Regions from separate parts of the Arthrobacter sp. AG1021 genome, predicted to be linked through region 2. Evidence: predicted binding sites of a transcription regulator. Region 2 holds the regulator's gene; the other holds the start of a gene.
What was found. The regulator HrcA, encoded in region 2, represses chaperone genes, less so after heat shock. The targets are predictions, from matches to a motif close to TTNGCACTCGNNNNNNNCGAGTGCNAA.
Positions count from the first base shown of each region.

Region 1: groL (chaperonin GroEL) is a predicted target of HrcA. The motif match lies at 2,008-2,034, and genes of this name have one in related genera.

Region 1 covers NZ_RBLB01000007.1:659,342-676,997, forward strand. The annotation lists gene DFO58_RS08420 (DUF4031 domain-containing protein) at 1-79, shown strand, start outside; gene groL (chaperonin GroEL) at 176-1,810, opposite strand; gene DFO58_RS08430 (LytR C-terminal domain-containing protein) at 2,108-2,719, opposite strand; gene DFO58_RS08435 (DUF3263 domain-containing protein) at 2,766-3,056, opposite strand; gene DFO58_RS08440 (uracil-DNA glycosylase) at 3,214-3,987, shown strand; gene DFO58_RS08445 (threonine/serine exporter family protein) at 3,994-5,664, opposite strand; gene DFO58_RS08450 (LLM class flavin-dependent oxidoreductase) at 5,874-6,932, shown strand; tRNA gene DFO58_RS08455 (tRNA-Val) at 6,988-7,061, opposite strand; gene DFO58_RS08460 (GNAT family N-acetyltransferase) at 7,470-8,228, shown strand; gene DFO58_RS08465 (hypothetical protein) at 8,225-9,151, opposite strand; gene DFO58_RS08470 (N-6 DNA methylase) at 9,154-10,803, opposite strand; gene DFO58_RS08475 (DUF808 domain-containing protein) at 10,908-11,858, opposite strand; tRNA gene DFO58_RS08480 (tRNA-Thr) at 12,093-12,166, opposite strand; gene DFO58_RS08485 (thioredoxin domain-containing protein) at 12,338-13,207, opposite strand; gene DFO58_RS08490 (trehalose-6-phosphate synthase) at 13,628-15,073, shown strand; gene otsB (trehalose-phosphatase) at 15,123-15,902, shown strand; gene ugpC (sn-glycerol-3-phosphate ABC transporter ATP-binding protein UgpC) at 15,969-17,030, shown strand; rRNA gene rrf (5S ribosomal RNA) at 17,193-17,309, opposite strand.
Region 2 covers NZ_RBLB01000006.1:1,006,536-1,015,799, reverse strand. The annotation lists gene ybeY (rRNA maturation RNase YbeY) at 1-38, opposite strand, end outside; gene DFO58_RS04950 (PhoH family protein) at 50-1,078, opposite strand; gene DFO58_RS04945 (GerMN domain-containing protein) at 1,310-2,308, shown strand; gene DFO58_RS04940 (16S rRNA (uracil(1498)-N(3))-methyltransferase) at 2,390-3,163, opposite strand; gene dnaJ (molecular chaperone DnaJ) at 3,167-4,288, opposite strand; gene hrcA (heat-inducible transcriptional repressor HrcA) at 4,355-5,368, opposite strand; gene DFO58_RS04925 (DUF3097 domain-containing protein) at 5,496-6,365, shown strand; gene DFO58_RS04920 (DUF4870 domain-containing protein) at 6,511-6,858, shown strand; gene hemW (radical SAM family heme chaperone HemW) at 6,888-8,117, opposite strand; gene lepA (translation elongation factor 4) at 8,122-9,264, opposite strand, start outside.

The sequences.
Region 1 (17,656 bases), on a different contig from region 2:
CATCGACCGCTGGGAAAACGCGGCCCGCAGCAACGTCGGCGCGGAGATCTCAGTGCTGCGCGGCTGGCTCGGCGAATAGCTTCCGGCTTTTAACGGCCTGTGGCCCGTTTCCCCAGGGGAAACAGGCCACAGGCACCAGGTAGTCTCGGCGTGGTGCCGAGCCGGGCGGGGAAGCTTAGAAGCCGCCCATGCCGCCCATGCCACCCATGTCGTCACCGGCTGGTGCGGTGCCGGCAGGAGCTGGCTTGTCCGCGACAACGGCTTCGGTGGTCAGGAACAGGCCTGCGATCGATGCGGCGTTCTGCAGGGCCGAACGGGTCACCTTCACAGGATCGTTCACGCCGGCTTCCAGCAGGTCGACGTACTGGCCGGTGGCGGCGTTCAGGCCGTGGCCGGCAGCCAGGCCCTTGACCTTGTCGGCGACAACGCCTGGCTCCATGCCGGCGTTCAGGGCGATCTGCTTCAGCGGAGCTTCGATGCCGACGCGCACGATGTTCGCACCGGTTGCCTCGTCGCCTTCCAGCGACAGCTTCTCGAAGGCTGCTGCGCCGGCCTGGATCAGGGCTACGCCGCCGCCGGCGACGATGCCCTCTTCCACTGCTGCCTTGGCGTTGCGCACGGCATCTTCGATGCGGTGTTTGCGCTCCTTGAGCTCCACCTCGGTGGCTGCGCCGGCCTTCAGCACGGCGACGCCGCCGGAGAGCTTTGCGTGGCGCTCCTGCAGCTTCTCGCGGTCGTAGTCCGAGTCGGTGTTCTTGATCTCGGCTGCGATCTGGGCCTTGCGGCCTTCGATGGCGTCGGCTTCGCCGCCGCCTTCAACGATGGTGGTCTCGTCCTTGGTGATAACGACCTTGCGGGCGGTACCCAGAACTTCCAGGCCCACGTTGTCCAGGGACAGGCCGATCTCCTCGGAGACAACCTGGCCGCCGGTCAGGATGGCGATGTCGGTCAGCATGGCCTTGCGGCGGTCGCCGAAGCCCGGAGCCTTGACGGCAACGGACTTGAACAGGCCGCGGATCTTGTTCAGGATCAGGGTGGCCAGGGCTTCGCCCTCGACGTCTTCGGCGATGATCAGCAGCGACTTGTTCGACTGCATGACCTTCTCCAGCAGGGTGACCATGTCCTTGACCGAGGAGATCTTGGAGTTCACGATGAGGATGTATGGGTCCTCCAGCACGGTCTCCTGGCGCTCTGCGTCGGTGACAAAGTATGCGGAGATGTAGCCCTTGTCGAAGCGCATGCCCTCGGCCAGCTCCAGCTCGAGGCCGAAGGTGTTGGACTCCTCAACGGTGATGACGCCCTGCTCGCCGACCTTGTCGAGAGCCTCGGCGATCAGGCCGCCGATCTCAGGGTCGCCTGCGGAGATCGAGGCGGTAGCAGCGATCTGCTCCTTGGACTCGATCTTCTTGGCGGCGGCGAACAGCTCGGCGGTGACGGCCTCTACGGCCTTGTCGATGCCGCGGCGCAGCGCGATCGGGTCGGCGCCGGCGGCAACGTTGCGCAGGCCTTCCTTGACCAGTGCCTGGGCGAGAACGGTTGCGGTGGTGGTGCCGTCGCCTGCGACGTCGTCAGTCTTCTTGGCAACTTCCTTGACCAGCTCTGCGCCGATCTTCTCGTATGGATCCTCGAGCTCGATCTCCTTGGCGATGGACACGCCATCGTTGGTGATCGTCGGGGCACCCCACTTCTTTTCCAGAACAACGTTGCGGCCGCGTGGGCCCAGGGTCACCTTTACGGCGTCTGCAAGGGTGTTCAGGCCGCGCTCAAGTCCGCGGCGTGCTTCCTCGTCAAATGCAATCATCTTGGCCATAGTGGCTTTCGGTCCTTTCGGGACGATTTTGCGAAAATGCAACCGACAGACAGCGCCCGCGACGGACGAGTGCAACGGCTGGGCATCGGGCCTGCAGCCGCGTCAGCTCTCGCTATCTGAGGTATTCTTCACGCTCCCTGCGAAGCGACGTCTGAGGCCGGACCGGCTGCGGTTAAAACGCGAAAAGCCGATCGGCGTTAGCAGTCGCAACGCATGAGTGCTAATACAAATATTGGCACTCTCGCCCTGCGAGTGCAAGCTGATCGGCTCACAGCGAAGCAATTGGATACTGCGGGGTTAGCGTACTTCGAGGGTGTCGTCCGAGCCCATCACCACGGTCACCCGGTTCGGAATGTTCTGGGTCTGCAGAACCTCGTCGATATTCAGCACCTCAGCGGCCTTTTCGGCCGTGGTGCGATAGGCCTCCGAGGTGTAGTACACGGTGGAGGTCTCGGCCGGGCGGGTCCAGTTGCTGGCGGTGATATTGGTGAATCCGGCCTCGGACAGGGCGTCTTCGCCGGCCGAGGCGATGCCTGCGATGCTGGCGCCGTTGTAGACGCCGATCAGCTGCCCGAAGAGCACGTCGTCATCATCGATGGTGCTGGAGGCGGAGGGGGTGGCGCTTTCGGTTTCGCTCGGGCTGGAGGTGGCGTCCTCGCTCGGGGCTGCCGAGGTGGTTTCGGTGGGGTTCGGGGCGGAGCCGACAATCGGCTTCAGGCCGCCGGGGCCGAAGAAGTAGGCGAATGCGCCCACCAGGACGACAAGCACGGCTGCAATAACTACCCAACGAAGTTTTCCACCGGACGTCGTGGAGGCGGCAGACTGCGCCCACCCGTTGGCGTGGTGCGAACCCACACGGGTGTTGAACTCCGGAACGCGATCGAATTCGTCACGTGGGTAGTTGGTCATTCTTGTCCTTGCTCGAGGTCTGACTGGTCGCGGCCGGTTCCGGAAACTAGCGTCCGGAGCCGACGGTACCGCTCACACGACGTCTGGTAGACCTAAGCCTACGCAGGCGTTTGACCAGCATTGGGTCGTAAGCCAACGCCGCGTCCGTCTCAATCAGCTGGTTCAGCAGCTGGTAGTAATTCGTCGGCGACATGGAGAACTGTTTGGTAATGGCCTGTTCCTTGGCGCCGGCATACTTCCACCACAACTTTTCCATGTTCAGGATCTGCTGGGAACGCTCATCGAGTTCCGAGTCGGGATTCATTACGAAATCCACCAGCACTTCACCCTCAGCCATGCGTCCACACCTCTTTCCTTCACCCGGCAAAGTCCGGTCTCGGCCCTGCGTTCTGCTCCGCCAGTGGCGGACATACCACCGATATTCTAACCAACTCGCCTGTGCTGCGCCGCGCCCGCGGGCACAGCCACGCCATAATACCGGCAGAATGGATGCCATGGACAACCTGCAGCCCTCCCTGTTCGGCGACCCGGAGCCGGTACCGGTCCCCCGCTACGAGCCGGAGGATTTCCCCTTCCACCACGGCGCCAGATCCATGGCGGAGCGCGGATTCATCGCCCAGGACTGGGTCCCGGTGCTGCTGCCACTCGATGGCAAGCTCCGGCGGATCGCCGCTGAACTGGCACGACGCAGCGCCGCCGGAGAGCAGATCCTCCCGGAACCGCACGTGATGTTGCGCGCACTTCGCATTCCGCGCTCGCAGGTGCGCGTCGTGCTCATCGGACAGGATCCGTATCCGACCCCGGGCCATGCCAACGGCTTGGCCTTCGCTGCCCAGGCTTCGGTGCGTCCGCTGCCCCGGTCGCTGTCCAATATCTACAAGGAGCTGAACGACGATCTGGGCATTGCCCCGGCAGCCCACCCGGATCTCAGCGCCTGGCATGAGCAGGGAGTTCTGCTGCTGAACCAGTCGCTGTCGGTCCAGGCGGGTCATGCCGGGGCGCACCAGCGCCTGGGCTGGTCCGCGGTCGTCGAAGCGGCCATCAGCGCGCTGAACCAGCGCGAGAACCCTCCGGTGGCGCTGCTCTGGGGCAGGCATGCGCAGAAGCTGGCGGGGCTGATGGACCGGATGCCGCAGCTGGCCAGCGCCCACCCCTCGCCGCTGTCCGCCTCGCGCGGGTTCTTCGGCTCGCGGCCCTTCTCCGAAATCAATCGGCGGCTGTCCGAATCCGGACAGCCGCCGATCGACTGGTCGTTGCCTGCGCTGTAGCCGCACTCAGCGGCGGCGGATCAGCCGCCGTTCGCGCCGCGCGCTGGAGGTCAGCGGCCGGCACAGGGTGTCGCCGAAGACCACGCCGCCGGCGATGGAGAGCATGATCGCGAAGGCGTTGAACATCTCCACCAGGCCGCTGGACATGTCGCTGGAGTCGAACACGATGGAGTACATGGCGCGGAAGATCATCAGGCCCGGCAGCAGGAACATGACCGCTGGAGCCGCGATGACCAGCTGCGGGGAATGCAGCTTGTCCGCCGCGAAGCGCGCCGCGAAGCCGATGACCGTGGCCACCACCGCCGGAGTGGCCCGGACGCCCAGCCCGATGTACTCGCACAACAGCTGGATCAGGTAGCCGCCCACGGCGATCCCGGCGGTGGGCAGCAGCAGCTTCACCGAGCTCTGTTCCGTGACGGCGCCGGCGATGATCGCCACCGCCACCAGGATCACCAGCAGCCAGGCCGGGTAGGCGATCTTGTCGATCTGGTGCACGTCCACGCTGTCCCAGCCCAGCACCGAGGAGATCACCAGCGCGGTGGAGATGCCGGAGACGATGGCCGTATAGGTCAGTCCCGCGGAGAACAGGCGGCCCACGGAGGTCACCGGGAACCCGTTGATCGCATCCTGCAGGGCGGAGACGAACCGCCCGGAGGGAAGCAGCAGCAGGATGCCGCCGGACACCACCAGCGCCGGGTCGATGGGCGCACGCAGCTCGTAGCTCACCAGCGCGATGCCCGTGACCACAAACGTGGAGGCCGCAATGGTGAAGAAAGCCGGCACGCGCCACCGGGCGCCGTAGCGCCCGATCTGCGAGACGATCGAGGACGAACCCATGGCCACCAGCGCGCCGAGCCACGACCCGCCGATGAACAGCACGAAGGCCGCCGCGAACACCGCGTTGCCGCTGGCAACGATCCAGCGCGGGAACGGCTTGGGCTTGCGCATGATCGCCTTGAGCCGCTTGGCGGACTCGCTGCGCGAGACGCCGCCGGCGATGATGTCGGAGACCAGCTGGTGCACCAGCACCAGGCCCGCGTAGTTCGCCGTGGAGGAACGCACCACACGCAGGATCGAGTAGCTTTCGGCGTCCGGCGGGCTGTAGTTCAGGTGCAGCGACTGGTTGGTGATGTCCACGTCCAGGTAGCTCAGGCCCAGCGCCGCGGTCACCGCGATGATGCTGGTTTCCACTTCCAGCGCTCCGGCGCCGTAGCGGATCAGTGTCTCGCCCAGGTCCAGCGCGAACTCCAGCGTGCGGCGGGCCGACGCGTCCTGGTCCTTGTTGACCGTGGGGTTCGCGTAGGGGGTGCCCTGCAGGCGATCCACGATGTCCAGCGCCTGGGTGGGCGGCGAGGTGGAAATCCACATCTTGGCCAGCAGGCTGCGGGCCACCGGGTTCGCCCGCGTGGGCACCAGGGTGATGCCTTCGTCCGTGGTGTGAACGCGGCCGGTGCGCGATTCGGGGTCCGAGGCGGGGGCCGCAGCGACGCTGGCGCTGACCGCAGTGTTCAGCGGCAGTTCCGAGGCCGTGGGCTCCTCATGATGCTCGGGTTCGGCAAGCTGCCCCATCTTGATTTCGCTGGTGCTGATCCGCGGCAATGCGCCGACGGCCGGATCCGGGTCGTCCCCCGCACCACGTGGATTTCCGGAGAACTGGTCGTTGTTCAACTGCGCCACGGATCACCTTCCCGAAACGTTCGATGTTGCATGTAAATCACGATACAACCCGACTTCTGGAAGTTGCTGGGGAATCCTCCAAATCACGGCGTATCGCCGAACACATTCGGGCGTGGCACGCCCCCGGGGGAATAGTTCCGGGGCGGGGGAAGTTACGCCCAGTGGGAAATTAGATGTATATGCATGCAATATAGCGAGAGGCCGAACCCATGAACACCACCGTGAAACTTCCGCAGGTTGGAGCCGAGACCTTCGGCGATATCACCGAGGACGCCAATGGAACCCCGCTGTCCCACGCCCAGGTGATCCGCAACGTGCTGGCCGAGGGCCAGAAGGCCGAAGAAGTCGGACTCGACTTCTTCGGGATCGGGGAACACCATCGCGATGACTTCTCGATCTCCTCACCCGAGACGGTGCTCGCGGCGCTGGCGGCGACCACGCAGAACATCAAGCTCGGCACCGCAGTCACCGTGCTGTCCAGCGACGATCCGGTCCGCGTGTACGAACGCTTCGCCACCCTGGATGCGCTGTCCAACGGCCGCGCTGAAATCATCGCAGGGCGCGGCTCGTTCATCGAGTCCTTCCCGCTGTTCGGTCTCGACCTCGAAGACTACGAGGAGCTCTTCGAGGAGAAGCTCGCGTTGATGGCCAAGTTGCGCCACGGCGATCCGGTGTCGTGGTCCGGCAGCCACCGAGCGGCCCTGCGCGGCCAGCAGGTCTACCCGCTGCTCGAAGGCAAGCCGTTGACGACATGGGTCGGAGTGGGCGGCAGCCCGCAGTCAGTCATCCGCGCCGCACGCCACGGCCTGCCGCTCTTCCTGGCCATCATCGGCGGGCAGCCCGCGGCCTTCGAACCACTGGTCAACCTGTACCACCGGGCGTTGAAGGAGTTCAGCGAACCGGAACAGCCGGTCGGGGCCCACTTCCACGGACTCGTAGCCGATACCGACGAAGAAGCGCTGGAGCTGCTCTGGCCGCACTACCAGCGCACCATGAACCGTTTGGGCGCCGAACGCGGCTGGGGTCCTGCCAGCCGCATCCAGCTGCAAGCGGCTATGGGTCCGCAGGGCGCCATGATGGCAGGCAGCCCCGAGACGGTGGCACGAAAGATGGCCAAGGCGGTCCGCACGCTCGGACTGTCCCGCATCGATATCAAGTACTCCGCCGGTTCGCTGCCCCACGAGCACCTCATGAAGAGCATTGAAATGCTGGGAACCGAGGTCAAGCCGAGGATCTACGAGCTGCTCACCGAAGGCTCGCAGAACTAGCGGCCAGCCCGGATACGAAAAAGCCACCGCATTTCTGCGGTGGCTTTTTTACCGGTGGATCTTACTGGACTCGAACCAGCGACCTTTCGCGTGTGAGGCGAACGCTCTAACCAACTGAGCTAAAGATCCATCTGCGCTGTCCGTTTCCGGTTCAGCACCTAGATAATCCTAGCCGTATTCCGACCTACGTTCCAAATCGTGCCGAATCGGCGCCATCCCCGGGCCGCTTCGACCGCCAGGAACACCACGCGCCGAGGGAATCAAAAACCTCCAAAATGGTCGATGACAAGCACTGAAAAACGGTGGCAATTCGTTTATTTAGAGTTCACTTCGCAGCCCTCGTTTCAACTTGTCAAAGTGCACTTTCAGACCCCATAATTTTTCTAGCTCATCGAGCTCAAACTGGGCCCTACAAGGAAGCTGCCGGAAGCCGCCGGCAACGGTCCCCTCAAGGCCAACGAAACCGCCGAACGGATTTTTCCCCGGGAAGCAAAGCCACTTTTTCGTTCGTTCTTAGCTTTTTAGGACCGTACCCCAGTGTTTGAAAACCTGACTTTTGCCTTGTCATGCCTGTCTCCAAATGAGGCCGAACGTGCTGAATTGGCTGGCCTGTACGCCGTGACCGATGCCCGCTGGCACCAGAAAATGGACCGCGCCCGCGCGGTCGTAACCGTCCGCGACGGCGAGCTCTTGGTCGCTGCCGGGGTGGTGCACGATTCGATCATCGCCCCGACCAGCGCCATGGACGCGCTCGAGCTCGGCTCCATGGCGGTGCGCCCGGACTCCCGCCGCATGGGCATCCGCCAGCATGTCGCGTCGATGCGCCTCGAATTCGCGCTGCACGCCGGAGGCACGCCGATCACCATCATCGATTCTGCGAACCCCGCCTCGTGGGCGTACTACGAACGTTCCGAGCTGTGGGAGCGCGAGCGTACCTTCGAGCAGGACGGGCAGACCAAGTTCATCTACCGGGCTACCGACGCCGCGCGCGACTGGGCCGCCGGGCTGCCGCAGCCTGAACCCGCTGTGCAGGACGTCGTCCTGGTTGCCCTGCCGGCCGAGGATTCCCTCGCACCGGTATCGCTGCAGCCGGCGCTGGAACAGGCGGTGCAGGCCCAGCCGGCGCCGTCGCTGGCCTCGGAGCTGGGCGCGGAGCTGGGACAGCTTCCCTCGCTGGTGCCTACGTTGCACATCGGCCCGGAGGCCGAAGAGGCCGACCAGCATTTCCCGAGGCTCGGCATGGAGGCCCCGGACAACGACTGGCTGGGAACCACCAGCGTCGATCCGGCGTTCTAGAAGAGCGCTTCCTGCTGCTCGTCCACAGCTTCGTGGCCGGGCAGCGGGGCGACTTCTCCGGCCCGGCGAGCGCGGGCTGCCTCATGCAGGTCGATCGGGGTGACCTTCAGAACCTCGTCCACCATCGCGTTGAGGAACTGCGGCGCGGCGATATCCGCGGGCACCGGCGAGTGCACGCACTTGACCTGTGGGTTCTCTGCTTCATCGTCCCAGTCCACGAGCAGCAGCCCGGTGGCGGTGTAGCCGAAGCCGTCTCCGAAATCGCGCAGCTTGCGGATCATGTCCACCGTGCGGCGGTAGGCCGCCGGCTCGGATTCCAGGATCGTGGCGCGCTGGACGAAGAAGAATCCGACGGCGGCCAGCGGATAGCGGGCGCGCAGGTTCGCGGCGTCCCCGTAGGCCTCCTCGTAGCGGTTTGACAGGTTCTTGCCGAATGAGGAGGTCATCGCCTTGGTGCTCAGCAGCAGCTCCGGCCCGGTGGACCAGTGGGTCATCACCACGTCGGTCTGCTTCATGTAGGCGCGGCCCAGGATCCGGGCGTCCGTGCTTCCCGCCTTGCCCGCCATGATGGCCTCGTGCACCTCCTCGGAGAGGCGCTCGGGCAGCCGGCGCAGCAGCTCCAGGATGTCCTTGGAGAGCACACGGGGCGCCTCGGTGCGCGGCCAGACCAGGTCGGCGTCGAATCCCGCGCGGCGCAGTTCGTGGGCCAACCAGGTGTCCACGCCCTGGGCGAAGCGCCCGGAGCGGGTGGCGGCCTTGGAGCGCACCGGGATGCTCAGCAGGCGTTCGAGCACCTCGTAGGAGGGATTGAATTCCTCGGTCACCGCGCCGCTGCGGATCCAGGGCGAATCCTTGGCGGCGGACATCAGCGTGGTGTCGAACTCCGCAAAGGCGAGGGTCTTTTCAATCGCAGGGTTTGCCACGTCTAGTTTTTCACCGTCTTACTTCGTGCCTTCCGGCGATCCAACATGTCGGCGCGGGCCTGGTGCACCGCGGCGATGGCCGCGGGATCCAGGCCCAGCAGCTGTTCAAGGACAATCCCGTCGACCAGCGCGGTGGCTTCGGCCTTGCGGCCGTGGGCCAAATGCTCGCGCACCTGGTTCTTGATCTCGCGCAACGCCGGGGCATGGGCCGCCACTGCCGGGGCTGAAGGCACCGGAAGCCGGTCCGCTTCGCGCGGCTCGAGCTTCAGGATTCCGCCGCCGTAGGAGCGTCCCACCATTTCAGCGCCGAGCATGCTCAGCGTATTCAGCGAGGCCAGCGGCAGCAGCTCGCGCCCGAGCCCGCGCACGTCGGCGCCCAGGTAGACGCCGTGGATCGAGTTGATGTGGTGCACCGCGGCTTCGTTGGCGGTCAGCCGCGGGGTGTCGGCGTTCATGTAGGTCATGAACAGGTCCGGCACCGACAAAAGCGGCACCCGCCACCAGGGGCTGCGCACCCGGCACTTGTAGGCGCTGTCCACCGCCAGTACCTGCCCGGCGTCAACCATCCGGTGCCCGGCCGCAGAAGGCTGCGCGGCGGGCCGGAACAGGTAGGTGGCGCTGCCATGGGCACCGAGGCGCTCCCACTGCTCGTTGTCCAGTTCCAGGCCGCGCAGGTGCCGGGAACCCGGAGGCGAGATGCGCACCAGGTCATCGGGGGCCAAGCCCAGCTCGCTCACCTGGGCCGGGGAGAGCGTGAACCACTTGTTGTTGCCGGTCACCGCGCCCAGCGAGGTCTCGCCCCAGCTCTGCAGCGGCGCGAAACGGCCCGTGGCCAGGGACTGCTCCAGCACGCCCTGCGCTTCGAGGCCGACCAGCGATCCGGTCCAGCGCTCTAAGGTGCTGGCCGGGGTGTGCTCGATGCCCTCGCCCAACCGGTCGAGGTCCGCGGCGTTGCGGAACTGGTGCAGGCGCAGCGCGGTGCTGGAGCCCTGGCCGTAGCCTTCGGCCAGCAGCAGCACCACTTCCTCCTGCGCGTCGGCGAACAGCCGTTCTTCGAAGACCGCCAGGTGCACCCGCTCGAAGCGTTCGAGCAGCATCCGGCGCACCGGGGCCGCATAGTTCACGAACATCAGCTCGGCCGGCAGCACCAGGGCCATGCGCGCGCCCGGAGCCAGGAAGCTGGTGGCATGCACCACGAAGGCCGCCCAGATGCTGGCAAGCTCGTTGAGTTCGACGCCGGCTTCGCGGGCCGCGGCACGTGAGAGCTTCCGATCCTCGCCGCGGTGCAGCTGGTAGCGCACATAGGGCGGGTTGCCGATCACCGCGTCCATGTCATGGCTCCCGGCGACATGGAAGAAATTCGCGTGGGTGATCTGCGCGGCGGCACCCTGCCGGTCCAGCACCGCACGGGCTGCCTGCACCGAGGGCTCGTGCAGCTCGATGCCGAACAGCTCCACCGAGCCGCGGCCGTCGTCCACGATGTCATGCGCGGCGGCGAGGAACTGCGCCTCGCCGCAGGAAGGCTCAAGCACCCGGTGCCCGTGCTCGCCCAGCGCCCACTGGGCCATGAAGCGTGCGACGGGTTCCGGAGTGAAGTACGCACCGCGGGCGTGGCGCCCTGCGGGGTCCTGCTTGGTCTGTTCTCTACTCAACACACATCGATCTTTCCATGGCATCCGGACAGAATGGCCGGGCCGAGGAGCTTGGCCTTCGGAGGCGATCCAATAATTCTACGCACGCTGCGCGGCGGCAATAGCTAGTGCGCCGCGGCCGGCTTGTTCTTGCCCAGCAGCTTCTTGATCCCGAGGATGACGACTGTCAGCAACGAGCCGATGATCAGTCCGGCCAAGCAGGAGAAAGCGGTGTTGACCAACCACCCCAGCACGCCCCCGGCGGCACCGGAGGCGTCGTGGACCAGCATCTCGACGTGGTGCACGAAGCCGTACGGCGCGTGCCAGCCCAGCTCGTCCATGCCGGTCAGCAACAGGTGCCCGCCGACCCAGAGCATCGCGACCACGCCGACCTTGCTCAGCACCGACATCACAATCGGCATGCCCTTGACCAGGCCGCGGCCGAGCTTCTGCGAGAACTGGCGCTGCTTCTGGGCCAGCACCAGGCCAATGTCGTCCATCTTCACGATCAGGCCCACGGCCCCGTACACCAGGACGGTCATCAGGAAAGCCACCGCGACCAGGATCAGCGCCCGGGTCAGGAACGGTTCGTGGGCCACCTCGTTGAGCGAGATCACCATGATCTCGGCCGAGAGCACGAAGTCGGTGCGCGTCGCCGAGCCGATGATCACCTTTTCGTCGCGGACCTTGCCGTCCTCGGCGGCGCCGTGATGGCCGATCAGCCCCATGGCCTCGAGGATCTTCTCCGCGCCTTCGAACACCAGGTAGGCGCCGCCGATCATGAGGATCGGGGTGAGCGCCCAGGGAAGGAAAGTGGACAGCAGCAAGATGGCCGGCAGGATGAACAGCAGCTTGTTGCGGATGGAACCGACCGCGATCTTCCAGATGATCGGCAGCTCGCGCTTGGGAGAAATTCCGTCGACGTACTGCGGGGTGACCGCAGCGTCGTCAATCACCACGCCCATGGCTTTGGTGCTGGCCTTGGCCGCTCCGAGCGCGATGTCGTCCAGCGACGCGGCCGTGACCTTGACCAGCGCGGCTACATCATCCAGCAGGGCTACTAGGCCACCGGCCATGATTGGTCTCCTTGTAATTGTGGTCCCCGGTCGCGCGGATCCGCGCACGGGAAAATACCTTTGGTCCAATTTTACCGAGGACGACGTGGTCCACGCCCGATTTCATCCAACTTCCAGCGAGTGGTTAGGCACGTTTGCCGAGTTCGGACCGGCACCGGCGAGCCGGGAAAAGCCGCAGTCAGCAAAAAATCCCCGGAAGACCTGCACTCATGCAGAACTCCGAGGATTTGTTCGAGCCCCCTACCGGATTCGAACCGGTGACCTTCAGTTTACAAGACAGACGCTCTGGCCAGCTGAGCTAAGGGGGCGTACCGCATAAGAATATCGGAGAACCCAGCCACTGTGCGAATTGAGCCCGTCGCCGTTTTAAATGCCGGAGGGGAGAAAGCCGTCGCTGGCTTTCTCCCCTCCGGTCTTGGCGCGAGATCAATATGGAATTCTACCCGATCCGCATCCGTTCTCCGCCGACCCGAGCGGATTTACTTCTTGTTCGCCTCGATGGCTGCGTTCACCACGGTCGGGAAATCGTCCTTGGCCAGATCCAGGACCTTGCCCTGGACCACCAAGGTCGGGGTGCCGCTTACGCCGTCGTACTTGGCCACGTCGGTCGTGTACTGGACGAACGGACGGAAGGTGCCGTCTTCGATGCAGCTGGTGACCTTGTCGCTGGCACCGGCGGCGATCGCCATCTCGGCCAGCTGGGCGTTCTTCATTTCACCCTGCTGGTAGTGGCCCCAGATCGCGGTCACGAATGGCATGTACGCTGCCGGGTTGTCGTTGGCAACGCAGGCCAGCGCGTTGGCACCGCGCGAGGAGAAGTTGGTCGGCGAGCCGCCGTCGAGGTATCCGACGTTGCGGTAGTCCACGGTGATGTCGCCGGCCGCCAGCCACTCGTTGATCTGCGGGCCATAGGTGGCCTCGAAGTCCGCGCAGTGGACGCAATTCACGTCGGCGTACATGGTGATATTGACCGGTTCGCCCTTTTTCCCCACGGTCAGGTCGCGGGGTTCCGGGGTTGCCGGTTGCTGGGCAGGGACTTCGAGGGACTTCACGTCGACATTCTCCACGGTGCGCTCACCCAGGGTGGTCGGGGAAGTGACCAGAATGCCGCCAGCGGCGTTGCCGCCCGCAGGAACGGCGCCGGAATCGGCAACCTTGGCATTGTTGTTCTGCACGATCAGGGTAACTACCAGGGCGATCACAAGGATCACGGCACCCAGCACGCCAAGCTTGACGAACAGCGACTTGCGCTTGGCGGCTGCTTCCTGTGCGGCGCGCATCTGCGAAGCCTTCTCGCGGGCGCTTGCCGTACGCTCAGCCTTCGACGGCCGCGGATTATTCGTAGACATAAATTTAATGGTTCCTTGCTCAGCGGAATACTGTCATCTGCAATCAAGTTTAGCCAATGCCGGGACCCGGTCTACCTAGTTCATTGATAATCCCGCACCTTCACAGGAGGCGCATATACTCCTCAAATTGCCGCCAAAGCCCGGTCTTAAGCCACATAGCGCGTCCGGTGGAATTGTTGCATCAGGCAGGCCTCGATACACGACTGTGCTTGACCAGTTCAATGTGGTTGTTTACGTCACTATCGGAGTAAATCCTGAACATAATTCCGTTGACCCTGATATTTCACTAGGCTCAAGGCATAAGTCAATGAACTTGCAGGGCAGGGATTCGCACCAATCCGGGGATCGCTAAACGGCCGGTTTGCAGGTTGAAGGTTAAGCCAGGAGTTTGTCGTGAGTAGCTCGATACAAGATGGCCACATGGCTAGTACATCCGACTTCGTCGTTGTTGCCAATCGCTTGCCGGTTGACCGGGTCACAAACCCGGACGGCACCCAGGGATTCCAGCGCGCACCCGGAGGACTGGTCACCGCACTGGAACCCGTCATGTCCGCTTCGGAAGGAGCATGGGTTGGCTGGCACGGCGGAATTGATGAAGAGCTGGACAGCTTCGACAAGGACGGTATCCATCTGGTGCCGGTGCCGCTAAGCGAAGACGACCTCGAGCTCTACTACGAAGGTTTCTCGAACTCGACTCTGTGGCCGCTCTACCACGACGTCATCGTTCCGCCGTCGTACCACCGCACCTGGTGGGACAGATACCAAAAAATCAACCAGCGCTTTGCCGACGCGGTGCTGCGGATCGCGGCGCCCAACGCCACGGTGTGGGTGCACGACTACCAGTTGCAACTAGTGCCGCGTCTGCTGCGCTTGGCCCGTCCTGACCTCAAGATCGGTTTCTTCCTGCATATTCCCTTCCCCGCCGCGAGCTTGTTCGCGCAGCTGCCGTGGCGCAAGCAGATTTTGCAGGGTTTGGCCGGTGCCGACCTGGTCGGTTTCCAGCGCGAAACCGACGCGACCAACTTCCTGCGAAGCCTGCGCCGATTCACGGACTACCAAACCAAGGGACGTGAGGCGACCCCTTCCTTGGACAACGACCTGCAGAATATCTGCCGCGCCGACGCCCACCCGATCTCCATCGACTATGAACAGATCCAGCGGCTGTCCCGGGATCCGCAGATCATTGCGCGAGCCGCGCAGATCCGGCATGAATTGGGAAACCCGAAAACCATCATGCTCGGCGTGGACAGGCTGGACTACACCAAGGGTATCCGCCACCGGCTCAAGGCCTACGGCGAGCTGCTGGCGGACGAACAGCTCCACGCCGGCGAGGTATGCCTGATCCAAGTGGCAAGCCCCAGCCGCGAAAACGTCGGTTCGTACATGGAACTGCGCGATCAGGTAGAACTGATGGTCGGCCAGATCACCGGCCAGCACGATACGCTCAGCCACACTACGCTGCGCTACCTGCACCATTCCTATCCCCTGCGCGAAATGATTTCCCTGTACCTTGCGGCAGACGTCCTGCTGGTCACTGCCTTGCGCGACGGTATGAACCTGGTCGCCAAGGAATACGTGGCAGCGCACCAGGACGGGCGGGGCGTGCTGGTGCTCTCCGAGTTCACCGGCGCCGCCGACCAGCTGACCCAGTCGGTGCTGGTCAACCCCCATGACATTGACGGCATGAAGGTCAAGATCATGGAGGCAGTCAACATGGACGAGGCCGAACAGGCCAAGCGCATGAAGCGCATGAACCACCATCTGGAGGAATTCGACGTGGCCGGCTGGTCTGATCGTTTCCTGTCGGAGCTGGCAGACATCAACTCGAAATCCGTTCCGGCCAAGGAGAATGTTGCCCGCACCTAACTTGCCGCAAACCGCCGAAACTACCGCCCCCGAAGGATGGCTTAAGCACGTGTCACCTCTTTCGCCGCAGCTCTCCGCTGCGCTGCAGGATTTCGCCCGCCATCCCCGGGTGCTGGTCGCGCTCGATTTCGATGGAACGCTCTCACCGCTGGTCGACCGGCCGCAGGATGCCAGGCCGCTGCCCGAATCCGCTGTGCTGGTGGAGCAGCTGGGACGAATGGCCGGCGTTTACACCGCGGTGATCTCCGGACGCAATCTGCAGTCCCTGGCCGAGGTGTACCCGGAGCCGCTGCCGGCCATCCGCATCGGGTCCCACGGGGCCGAACGGCTGGTCCCCGAGCAGTTCTCGAACGGCTGGTCCGACGCGCCGCTCAGCCTCGACCAGACGCAGCTGCTGGGCACCCTGACCGGCCGGCTTCAGGCGATCGCGGACAGGCACGAGAACGTGAACCTGGAATTCAAGCCCTCGGCCACCGTGCTGCATGTCCGCCAGGCCAGCCCTCAGGCCGCGCAGGCGGCCATGGCCGAAGCGCTGGAATCGCTGCAGGAGCTGGAGGGCGTCAAGCTGATGTCGGGCAAGGCGGTGCTTGAAGCCTCGGTGCTCAACGCCCACAAGGGCGAGGCGCTGGCTTGGCTGCGCCGCACCCTGGATGTCCAGTCGGTGCTCTTCATCGGAGACGACGTCACCGATGAAAACGGCTTCAAGGTGCTGACCGAAAACGACCTCGGAATCAAGGTCGGCAGCGGGGACACGGCGGCGACGCAGCGTATTGATTCCCCGTTCGATATCCCGGACCTTTTGAAAAGTTTGATTTCCATGCGAAACTAACGGTGTCCCAATTCACTTTCACTTAGGATCGTCGGGCACGTACCTGCCCGTGAAAGGATTGTCGTTATGGCAACTGTGACCTTTGATAAGGCCACCCGTATTTACCCGGGCGCTCTTGTGCCATCCGTCGACGGAATCGACCTGGAGATCGCCGACGGCGAATTCCTGGTTCTGGTCGGCCCCTCGGGTTGCGGCAAGTCAACCACCCTGCGCATGCTTGCCGGCCTGGAGGAAGTCAACTCCGGCCGCATCCTCATCGGCGACAAGGACGTGACCAACGTTCCGCCGAAGGACCGCGACATCGCCATGGTCTTCCAGAACTACGCGCTCTACCCGCACATGACCGTCGCCGAGAACATGGGCTTCGCCCTGAAAATCGCCGGCGTCGACAAGGTCGAACGAGCCCGCCGTGTGAAGGAAGCCGCGCAGCTTCTCGATCTGGAGCAGTATCTAGACCGCAAGCCGAAGGCCCTCTCCGGTGGCCAGCGCCAGCGTGTGGCCATGGGCCGTGCCATCGTGCGCTCCCCCCAGGTCTTCCTGATGGATGAACCGCTGTCGAACCTCGATGCCAAGCTGCGGGTCCAGACCCGTACCCAGATCGCGTCGCTCACCCGCCGCCTGGGTGTCACCACCGTGTACGTGACCCACGACCAGGTCGAGGCGCTGACCATGGGCGACCGCGTCGCGGTGCTCAAGGACGGTGAATTGCAGCAGGTCGGGACTCCCCGCGAACTGTACGACCGTCCGCGCAACGTCTTCGTTGCAGGCTTCATCGGTTCGCCAGCCATGAACCTCGTGCAGCTGGAAGCGAGCAATGGCCAAGTAGAGTTCGGCAATACCGTCCTGAGCGCGCCAGGCGCTGCAGGCGGCACTACGCTGGGCATCCGACCTGAAGACATCGAGTTCGTTGGCGAAGGCGAGGGTGTGGAGATCACCATCGACGTCGTCGAAGAGCTTGGCGCCGATGCCTATGTCTACGCAACCGCCGAGCTGGCAGGCCGCCCGCAGACCATCGTTGTCCGCGTCGATGGCCGCACCCCACCGGCCCGTGGCCAGCGGCTGAACATCGCACCGAAGCTGCAGCATGTGCACCTGTTCGATACGGAAACCGGTCTGCGACTTGGCTAGTCCGCAAAGACTCTGACGCATGACCAAGGGCTCGGATCCATGAGGATCCGAGCCCTTGGTCATCGTCGGCATCTCCGGCGGCTGCTGACCCAGCCTCACTACCCTTATCGACTTGTTAAACATCGAAGGCCCCGAGATATCTCGGGGCCTTCGGCACATTGTGCCCGGCGATGACCTACTCTCCCACACCCTCCCGAGTGCAGTACCATCGGCGCAGTGGGTCTTAGCTTCCGGGTTCGGTATGGGACCGGGCGTTTCCCCCACGCTATGATCGCCGTAACTCTAACCCGCACAGCTTGGCCGTGGGAAAACTACGGTGTCATTCGCGATTGCGACAACTCCATAACTATAGCAGGATCTCCGCCCTCCGCGCCAATCGAGGAACTCTTTCGGCAACGTGGCCTTCGCCATAGATGCTTTCTGGCGATCTAAGCTTCCAGAAGGCCTCAGACGCCAGTCTCCGGCCACGATACAGCGCCTGGCAATCCCATGCCGGTCCGGCTCTGGATTGGAGCTTGAGAGCGGCGTGGGTGCGCGCCAGCGGCAGCGCAGATGGTTTGCCATGTACCCAGGAACGGCAAAGCCAGCACAACTACGCAGTGAAGCAAGGATGGGTGAAGTCTGCT
Region 2 (9,264 bases):
ACGTCGAGCTCGGTTTCGTTGTTGACTTCAATGCTCATTGCTTCGCTGCTCACTTCGTATGTCGCGGCCGTTGGCGGCCCTTGCGGCGGTCGTCGTCCCAGCGGTCGTAGGCGGAGACGATGTCAGCGATCAGCCGGTGGCGCACCACGTCGCTGGCGTCCAGCCGGCAGATCGAGATGTCCTCGATGCCTTCCAGCACCTCGCTGGCCATGCGCAGCCCGGAGACCGCGTTGCCCGGCAGGTCGACCTGGGTGACGTCCCCGGTGACCACCATCTTGGAGCCGAAGCCCAGGCGGGTCAGGAACATCTTCATCTGCTCGCTGGTGGTGTTCTGCGCCTCGTCGAGGATGACGAAGGCGTCGTTCAGGGTGCGCCCGCGCATGTAGGCCAGCGGGGCGACCTCGATGGTGCCCGCCTCCAGCAGCCGCGGGATCGAATCCGGATCCACCATGTCGTGCAGCGCATCGTAGAGCGGACGCAGGTAGGGGTCGATCTTCTCGCTCAGGGTGCCGGGCAGGAAACCCAGCTTCTCCCCCGCCTCGACCGCCGGACGGGTCAGGATGATGCGGTTGACCTGCTTGTCCTGCAGCGCCGCGACGGCCATGGCCATGGCCAGGAAGGTCTTGCCGGTGCCTGCCGGGCCGATGCCGAAGGTCACCGTGGAGTCCTCGATGGCATCCACGTAGGATTTCTGGTTCACCGTCTTGGGCCGGATGGAGCGCCCGCGGCCGGAGAGGATCTTCAGCCCCAGCACGTCGGTGGGGGCGTCCCGGTTCCCGGCGCTGAGCATCTTGATGATCTGCTCGATGGTTTCCGCGCTCATCCGCGAGCCGCGCTGCGCCAGCGACCTGGCTTCCTCGGTCACCCGCTGCGCCTTGCGCACCTGGACCGGATCGCCCAGGAGGCTCAGTGTCGACCCGTTGGGGCGGAACTGCACGTCCGGGTAGGCGCCGGTGAGGATGCGCAGCAACTCGTCGTTCGGGCCCAGGGTTGCGATCATCAGCTCGGGAGTCTCGAACGTGATGGCCAGCGTCGCCGGCCCGGTCTCGGATTGCCTCTGGTTCTGTTCAACCTGCATGCAGTGCTTCGTGCCCCTTTTGAGCTCGGAAAATAAAAAAACTTGCGCAAGTCCAGTCTAGCTAGTCCCCGGCTCCCAACGCGATACGTAGCGCTCCGCCGAGCGCTGAAAATTCTGAAACTAGTATGAAATGAATCTAATCCGAGCAGGTCGCAAAGGTATAGATTTGGTTACGGATTGGTAGGTTTGGCGAATTTCGGCCTCATCGCACACCTTGATGTGGCACGCTAGATGAGCGCGCGGAACCACGTTCTCGTTCCGGGCGCCCAAGAATCCCCGCAGAACAGATGGACTGGTCCCAACGTGCAGCAGTGGTACAAGCGCCGAATCCCGCGACGTTTCGCGGCGACCGGCGTCATCGCAGCGGTGGCCCTGGTGGTCGGCTGCGGACTTGCCGCGCGCGACGACAGCTTCGAGATGCCTGCAAACTCCGCCGCCGCGGCGGAGGGTGTCCCGCAGGCCACCGACTCGATGGAACAGGCTTTCCCCGGGCAAAAGATGCCGGTCTACTGGCTGGAGAACACCGACTCGGGGGTCTACCTCTACCGCGAATACGCCACCGACACCCGCCACCAGGAGCCGATAGGCGACGCGATCGCCTACCTGCTCGCCGGGAAGCCGGCCGACCCGGCCTGGTACACGCACCTGAAGTCCACCGACGACGTCGGGGTCTCCATCGACAACCAGAACCTGATCACGCTGGACCTTCCGGCCAAGGTCTTCAGCGCCACGCTCGACGAGGGCCTGTCCGAGCGCGCCATCCAGCAGCTGGTGTTCACCGCGACCGCCGCGGCCTCCAACGCGGGCATCCTGGTCGGCGACACCCCTGCCAGCGTGCGCATCCTGGTCGACGGGAAGCAGAACGCCACCGTCTTCGGCGGATACCGCCTGCAGGACGTCTACCAGCGCGACGCGAAGTACATGGCCCCGATCTGGATCATCGACCCGCAGTTCGGCACCACCACCGCGGCGGGCGCCGTGAAGTTCCACGGCCGCACCTCCAGCTTCGACGGCGGCACCTTCTACTCCCTGCAGGCCAAGGCCGCCGACGGCCAGTCCAAGGTCATTACCGCCGCCAACCGGATCAACGACGAGAGCGTGGAGCCCGACGGATCCTTCACGCTGACCACCCGGCTGCCCGCCGGCAGCTACGCGCTGAGCGTCTGGGGCGAGGAAGCCGGCAGCAAGGCCAAGGTCGGCGAGATCAGCTCCGAGTTCACCGTGCGCTGAGCGCCGGCGCCCGCCCACCACCGAATAAACAGCGAATGCCGCAAACCCCTCGGGGTTCGCGGCATTCGCTGATTAATCCGGCTAGAGCTCGCCGAGCAGGTGGCGCACCAGGACCAGCGCGGCAGGGCCGGCGGTGGAGGCGCGCAGCACATGGCGTCCGAGCAGCGCCGGATGCGCTCCGGCGGCCACGAACGCGTCGAGCTCTGCATCGCTGATGCCGCCCTCGGGGCCGACGACCAGCACCACGCCGGTACCCGGCGCCGCCTCGGGCAGCCAGCCGGACACGGCTTGGGCCACCGAATCCCGCGCCTGCTCGTGCAGCACCAGCACCAGGTCGCCGGCGGCCGCGTGCGCGGAAATCGCCGCGGCCAGCGACTTGCTGGAGACCAGCTCCTTCACCTCGGGTTCGAAGCTGCGCCGGGACTGCTTCTGCGCCGAGCGCACCTGGGCGCGCCACTTGGCAAGCGCCTTGTCCGCCTTCGCCGCGTTCCAGCGCACGATCGAGCGCTCGGCCTGCCACGGGCGGACGGTGAAGACGCCCAGCTCGACGGCGGATTCCACGGCCTGCAGGTCGCGGTCCCCCTTGGACAGCGCCTGGATGAGCGTGGCTGGATGCTCCGGGGGCTGCTCCTGCAGCCGTTCAAGCACGGTCACCGTGAGCAGCTCCTTGGAGGCGGCTGCCACCTCGACCACCAGGCGCAGCCCGGTGCCGTCGAGCAGGTCCAGCTGCTCGCCGGCCTGGGTGCGTTTGACCGCCACCGCGTGGTGCGCCTCCGGCCCGGTCAGCGCCAGGGTGTCGCCCACGCGGGCCTCGGCCCCCTGCTGCGGGTCGATCACGAAACTGTGGTTGCTCATGGCCTAGCGCTGGTTCAGCTTGTCCCGCAGGCGCGAGAACATGCCGCCTGAATGCTCGACGCGTCCGGCGCTCAGCTCTTCGCCGCGCAGCGTGGCCAGCTGCTCGAGCAGCTCGCGCTGGGCGGCGTCCAGCTTGGTCGGGGTCTCCACCTGCAGGTGCACGATGATGTCCCCGCGCTTGCCGCCGCGCAGGCGCGGCACACCCAGGGCCGGCAGGGTCAGGGTGTCCCCGTCCTGGGCCCCCGGCTCCACGTTCAGGGTCTGCTCGCCGTCGAAGGTCTCCAGCTTCAGCTCGCAGCCCAGGGCCGCGGCGGTCATCGGGATGGTCATCTTGGCGTGCAGGTCGTTGCCGGAGCGCTCGAACACCTTGTGGCGGCGCACGTCGACCTCGACGAACAGGTTGCCGTTCGGACCGCCGCCCGGGCCTGCCTCGCCCTGGCCGCGCAGCTGGATGCGGGTGCCCGAATCCACGCCGGCCGGCACGTTCAGCGATTTGGAGACGTGTTCGCGTACGCGGCCCTCGCCGTTGCACTCGATGCAGGGATCCGGGATGGTGGTGCCGAAGCCGTGGCAGGCGGCGCAGGTTTCCACCGTCATCATCTGGCCCAGGAAGGAGCGCACCGGGCGCTGGACCTGGCCAGCGCCGTGGCAGATGGTGCAGGTGACCGGGCTGGTGCCCTCGCGGGTACCGTCGCCGTGGCAGGTCTTGCAGGTGACGGCGGTTTCCATCTCCAGCGGGTAGACGGTGCCCTTGACGGCGTCTTCCAGGTCGATGGTGATGGTGATCAGCGCGTCGCGGCCCGGCTGGGTGCGGGACATCGGCCCCTGCGCCTGGCCGCCGCCGAAGAACTGCTCGAAGATGTCGCCGAAGCCGCCGAATCCGGCGCCCCCGCCGAAGCCCGGCTGGCCGTTGCCGTTCTCGTCGCCGGTGGCGTCGTAGTTGGCGCGCTTCTTCTCGTCGGAAAGAACCTCGTAGGCGCGGGTGACCAGCTTGAACTGCTCGGCCGCGTCCTCGCTGGGATTCACGTCCGGGTGGAGTTTGCGCGCCAGCTTGCGGTAGGCGCTTTTGATTTCCTGCGGGGTCGCGTCCTTGGCGACACCCAGGGTCTCGTAATGCGAGCTCACGATCTTCGCCGTGTCCTTTCCTTTAAAATTTCACTTCTCAAGTTGTGCTGCGAACCGGCCGCGCGGCTAGTTCGCCAAAATCTTCGACAGGTAGCGGGCCACCGCGCGCACCGAGGCCATGGAGGAGGAATAGTTCATCCTGGTCGGGCCGAGCACGCCGAGCTTGCTGCGCTGGTCGGTGCTGTAGGTGGTGGCGATGACCGCCGCGTCGGTCAGCTGCCCGTAGTGGTTCTCGGTGCCGATGGCCACGGCCAGGCCGCGCGAATCCGCCTCCAGTTCGGAGAACAGCTTCAGCAACACCACCTGCTCCTCCAGCGCCTCGAGCACCGGGGTGATGCTCAGCGGGAAGTCCCCCTCGACGCGGGCCAGGTTCGCGGTGCCGGCCATGACGATGCGCTGCACGTTCGCCGCCTGCGCCATTTCCTCCAGCGACCGCAGCACGCTGCCCACCAGCGGCGTCTCGTGCTGCGCCGGAACCACTGCCTCGTTGCTCAGCGGGCCGACGAGGTCCGCCAGCCGGTGGCCGCCGAAGGAAGTCAGCAGCCACTGCTTGAGGTTGTCCAGCTCCTCGTCCGAGTACGGCCGGGTCACCGCGATCATGCGCTGGTCCACGGTGCCGTTGGAGGCGATCATCACCATTAGCACCTGGCCCGAGCCCAGGCCCACCAGGTCGAGGTTGCGCAGCTCCGCGGTGTCGTAGTGCGGCACCTGGATCATGGCAACCTGGTTGGTCAGCCGGGCCAGCAGGCGCACGGTGCTGTGCAGCATCTCGTCGAGGTCCTGCGAGCTGTCCAGGATCTTGTTGATCGCCTCGCGCTCGGCGCGCGACAGCGGCTTGAGCTCGCCGATCTCGTCCACGAAGCGGCGGTAGCCCTTCTCCGTGGGGATGCGCCCCGAGGAGGTGTGCGGGGCGGCGATCAAGCCCTCCTCTTCGAGCAGGGCCATGTCATTGCGGATGGTGGCGGCGCTGACCCCGAGGTTGTGCCGTTCGCGCAGCGCCTTGGAACCCACGGGCTCGCGGGACTGGACATAGTCCTCCACGATGGCGCGCAACACGTCAAGACGTCGTACTTCGCTCACGAAAACACCTCCCGGGAAACCACGCCCGCACAATTGGCACTCTAACCTGTCAAGTGCCAAGTCTAATACCTTCGGCAGTTGCTAGCATTGGATTTCGAGCGTATTCGATCACAGCGAAAGGCAGTCCGTGTCCAATTTCTCCTGGGGACCGCAAGACCTGAGTGCTCCGGCACCCAAAAAACTCCGCCAGGTGCCCGTTGAACGCGGCATGATCCTGGAAGATGCGGTCTCCGGCTGGGTCGGCGAGGTCGTCAAGACCGAGAAGTCCGGCGGCATGCGCGTGATCGTGCTGGAGGACCGCCACCGCAAGACCCGTTCCTTCCAGGCCGGCTTCGGCTTCCTGCTGGAGGGCGAACCGGTGGAGATCGTCGAACCTGTCGCGAAGGCCAAGGCGCCGAGCACCATGATCTCCGCCTCCGGCTCGCGCGCGGTGGCAGACCTCAAGGCCCGTACCGCCCGCGCCAGCCGCATCTGGGTCGAAGGCAAGCACGACGCGGAACTGGTCGAGAAGGTCTGGGGCCACGACCTGCGCGTGGAGGGCATCGTCGTCGAACCGCTGCATGGCGTCGACGACCTGGCCGGGGCCATCCGCCAATTCAACCCCTCGCCGACCCGCCGCCTGGGCATCCTGGTCGACCACCTGATTTCCGGAACCAAGGAAGAGCGCATCGTCGCCGAGGCCATGAAGGTCCCCGGGGCTGCGGGCAACGTGCTAATCCTCGGCCACCCGTACGTGGATGTCTGGCAGGCGATCAAGCCGAACACGCTGGGCATTAAGGCCTGGCCGGTCATCCCCCGCGGGACCGACTGGAAAACCGGCGTGCTGCGCGCCTTCGGCTGGCCGCATGCAACCGCCGAGGATATCGGCATCGGCTGGCAGCGGATCCTGTCCACGGTCAAGCACTACGGACAGCTGGAACCGGCGCTATTGGGTAAAGTTGAGGAACTAATCGATTTCCTTACCACGGAAGATTACGGTTTCCTAACAATTGACTAAGATTTGGACTTTCAGGGTGCCATTGGGCGGGGCGTCAGCGGAAGCTCGATATCATGGTGGAGAAGCCGCACCGTAAGACAAGGACATTTCCGTGACATCTCGCCAGGTACCATCATCTGAGAATTCGCGTTTCGAGGGATCAAACGTGTCCGCGCTGCCGCTCTCCCCGTCGGAAGACCGCCAGTGGGCCATGATGGCGCATTTCGGCGCGATCCTCGGCTGCATTCCCTCGGCCATCATCTTCGCCGTCTACCGCGACCGCGGCCCCTTCACCGCCCAGGAATCCAAGGAAGCGTTCAACTTCACCTTCCCGCTGACCATTCTGGCGATCGTGCTGAACATCCTGAACCTGCTGCCGGGCATCGGCTGGCTCTTCGCGGTCATCGCCGTGTGCCTGTGGGTCTTCATGACCCTGATGGGCGCGTATGCCGCGATCCAGGCAAACAAGGGACGCCCCTACCGCTACCCGATCAACCTGCGGTTGATGAAGTAGCGGCAGGGACGCCAGTGCTTGCGAACGTCCTAGAAATCCAGCAGTTCACGCACCACGAGGTCGGCCAGGAGCCGGCCTCTTTGCGTTAGCACGATGCGTCCGGCGAACGCTGCCTTGGCATCGATCAGCTCGTCGGCGATCAACCCGGCGACCTTGGTGCGGCCGGCGGATTCCAGTTCGCTGATCTGCATGCCGGAGCTGAGCCGGGTGAGCAGCATGGTGCGTTCGAGCTGAACTGCCTGCGCGTCGGGGAACTCGCGGCCGTGTCCGGGCGAGATGCCGCCGTCGATGCGCTGCTGGTAGGCGGCCGGGTGCTTGACGTTCCACCAGCGCAGCCCGCCGACATGCGAGTGCGCGCCGGGGCCTGCGCCCCACCAGTCCCCGCCCTGCCAGTAGGCGATGTTGTGGCGGCAGGCATGCCCTTCGCCGCGCGCCCAGTTGCTCACCTCGTACCACTGCAGGCCGGCGGCCTCGAACAGCTGATCGGCCAGCTGGTACTTCTCCGCGTGGTCGTCGTCGTCAATGTCCGGAACCTCGCCGCGGCGGATCTGCGCGGCCAGCTTGGTGCCGTCCTCGATGATCAGCGCATAAGCGGAGATATGGTCCGGCTCGTAGCTCAGCGCGGCCTCGATGCTGGTACGCCAATCCGCCAGCGACTCCCCCGGGGTGCCGTAGATCAGATCGACGCTGACATCCAGCCCTGCTTCGCGGGCCCAGGCCACGGCCTGCGGCACGCGCGCCGGGTCATGGGTGCGCTCGAGCACCTTCAGCACATGCGGCACGGCTGACTGCATGCCGAAGGACACGCGCGTGAACCCGCCGTCGGCCAGCTGACGCAGGCTTTCGCGGCTCACCGAGTCCGGGTTGGCTTCGGTGGTGATTTCAGCGCCGGGCTTGATGCCGAACTCGTCGCGGATCCGGCCGAGCACCGAAACCAGGTCCGAGGCGGGCAGCAGGGTCGGGGTGCCGCCGCCGAAGAAGACCGTGTCGATTTCGCGGTGCGGTACCCCGGAACGGTCAAGCACGCCGCGGGCGAAGCCGATCTCCTGGCCCACCGTGGCAGCGTAGGTGGACTGGCTGGAGCCATTGCCCAGCTCGGTTGCGGTATACGTGTTGAAATCGCAGTAGCCGCAGCGCACCGTGCAGAACGGAATGTGGACATAAAAGGACATGGTCCGCTCCGCCGCACCGTGCGCGCACGCTGCGGGGAGCAGACCATCGGCCGGAGCCGGATCGCCGTCAGGCAATACTGAGGGCATCTAGCTACTTCTTCTTCGGCTCATCGGTGGACAGCGCGGCGATGAACGCCTCCTGCGGGACCTCCACGCGGCCAACCATCTTCATGCGCTTCTTGCCTTCTTTCTGCTTTTCCAGCAGCTTGCGCTTGCGGCTGATGTCGCCGCCGTAGCACTTGGCAAGCACGTCCTTGCGGATCGCGCGGATGTTCTCGCGGGCGATGATGCGCGAACCGATCGCGGCCTGGATCGGCACCTCGAACTGCTGGCGCGGGATCAGCTCGCGCAGCTTCGAGGTCATCATGGTGCCGTAGCTGTAGGCCTTGTCGCGGTGGGTGATCGCGGAGAACGCGTCGACCGTATCGCCCTGCAGCAGGATGTCGACCTTGACCAGGTCCGCGACCTGCTCGCCGTCGGCCTTCCAGTCCAGCGAGGCGTAGCCGCGGGTGCGGGACTTGAGCTGGTCGAAGAAGTCGAACACGATCTCGGCCAGCGGCAGGTGGTAGCGCATTTCCACGCGGTCCTCGGAGAGGTAGTCCATGCCGCGCATGGTGCCGCGGCGGGACTGGCACAACTCCATGACGGCGCCGATGAACTCGCTCGGGGCCAGGATGGTCGCGGCGACCATCGGCTCGTGCACCTCGAGGATCTTCCCGTCCGGGAATTCCGAGGGGTTGGTCACCGTGATCAGCTGCTTGTCCTCGCCCATGACCTCGTACACCACGTTCGGGGCGGTGGAAATCAGGTCGAGGTTGAATTCGCTTTCAAGGCGCTGGCGGGTGATTTCCAGGTGCAGCAGGCCCAGGAAGCCCACACGGAAGCCGAAGCCCAGGGCCACGGAGGTTTCCGGTTCGTAGATCAGCGCGGCGTCGTTCAGCTGCAGCTTGTCCAACGCGTCGCGCAGCGCCGGGTAGTCGGTGCCGTCCAGCGGGTACAGGCCGGAGAACACCATCGGCTTGGGCTCTTCGTAGCCGCCCAGGGAATCGGTGGCGGGCTTCAGCGAGTTGGTGACGGTATCGCCGACCTTCGACTGGCGCACGTCCTTCACGCCGGTGATCAGGTAGCCCACCTCGCCCACTCCCAGGCCCTTGGACGGGATCGGATTCGGGGAGGAGACACCGATTTCCAGCAGTTCGTGGGTGGTGCCGGTGGACATCATCTGGATGCGCTC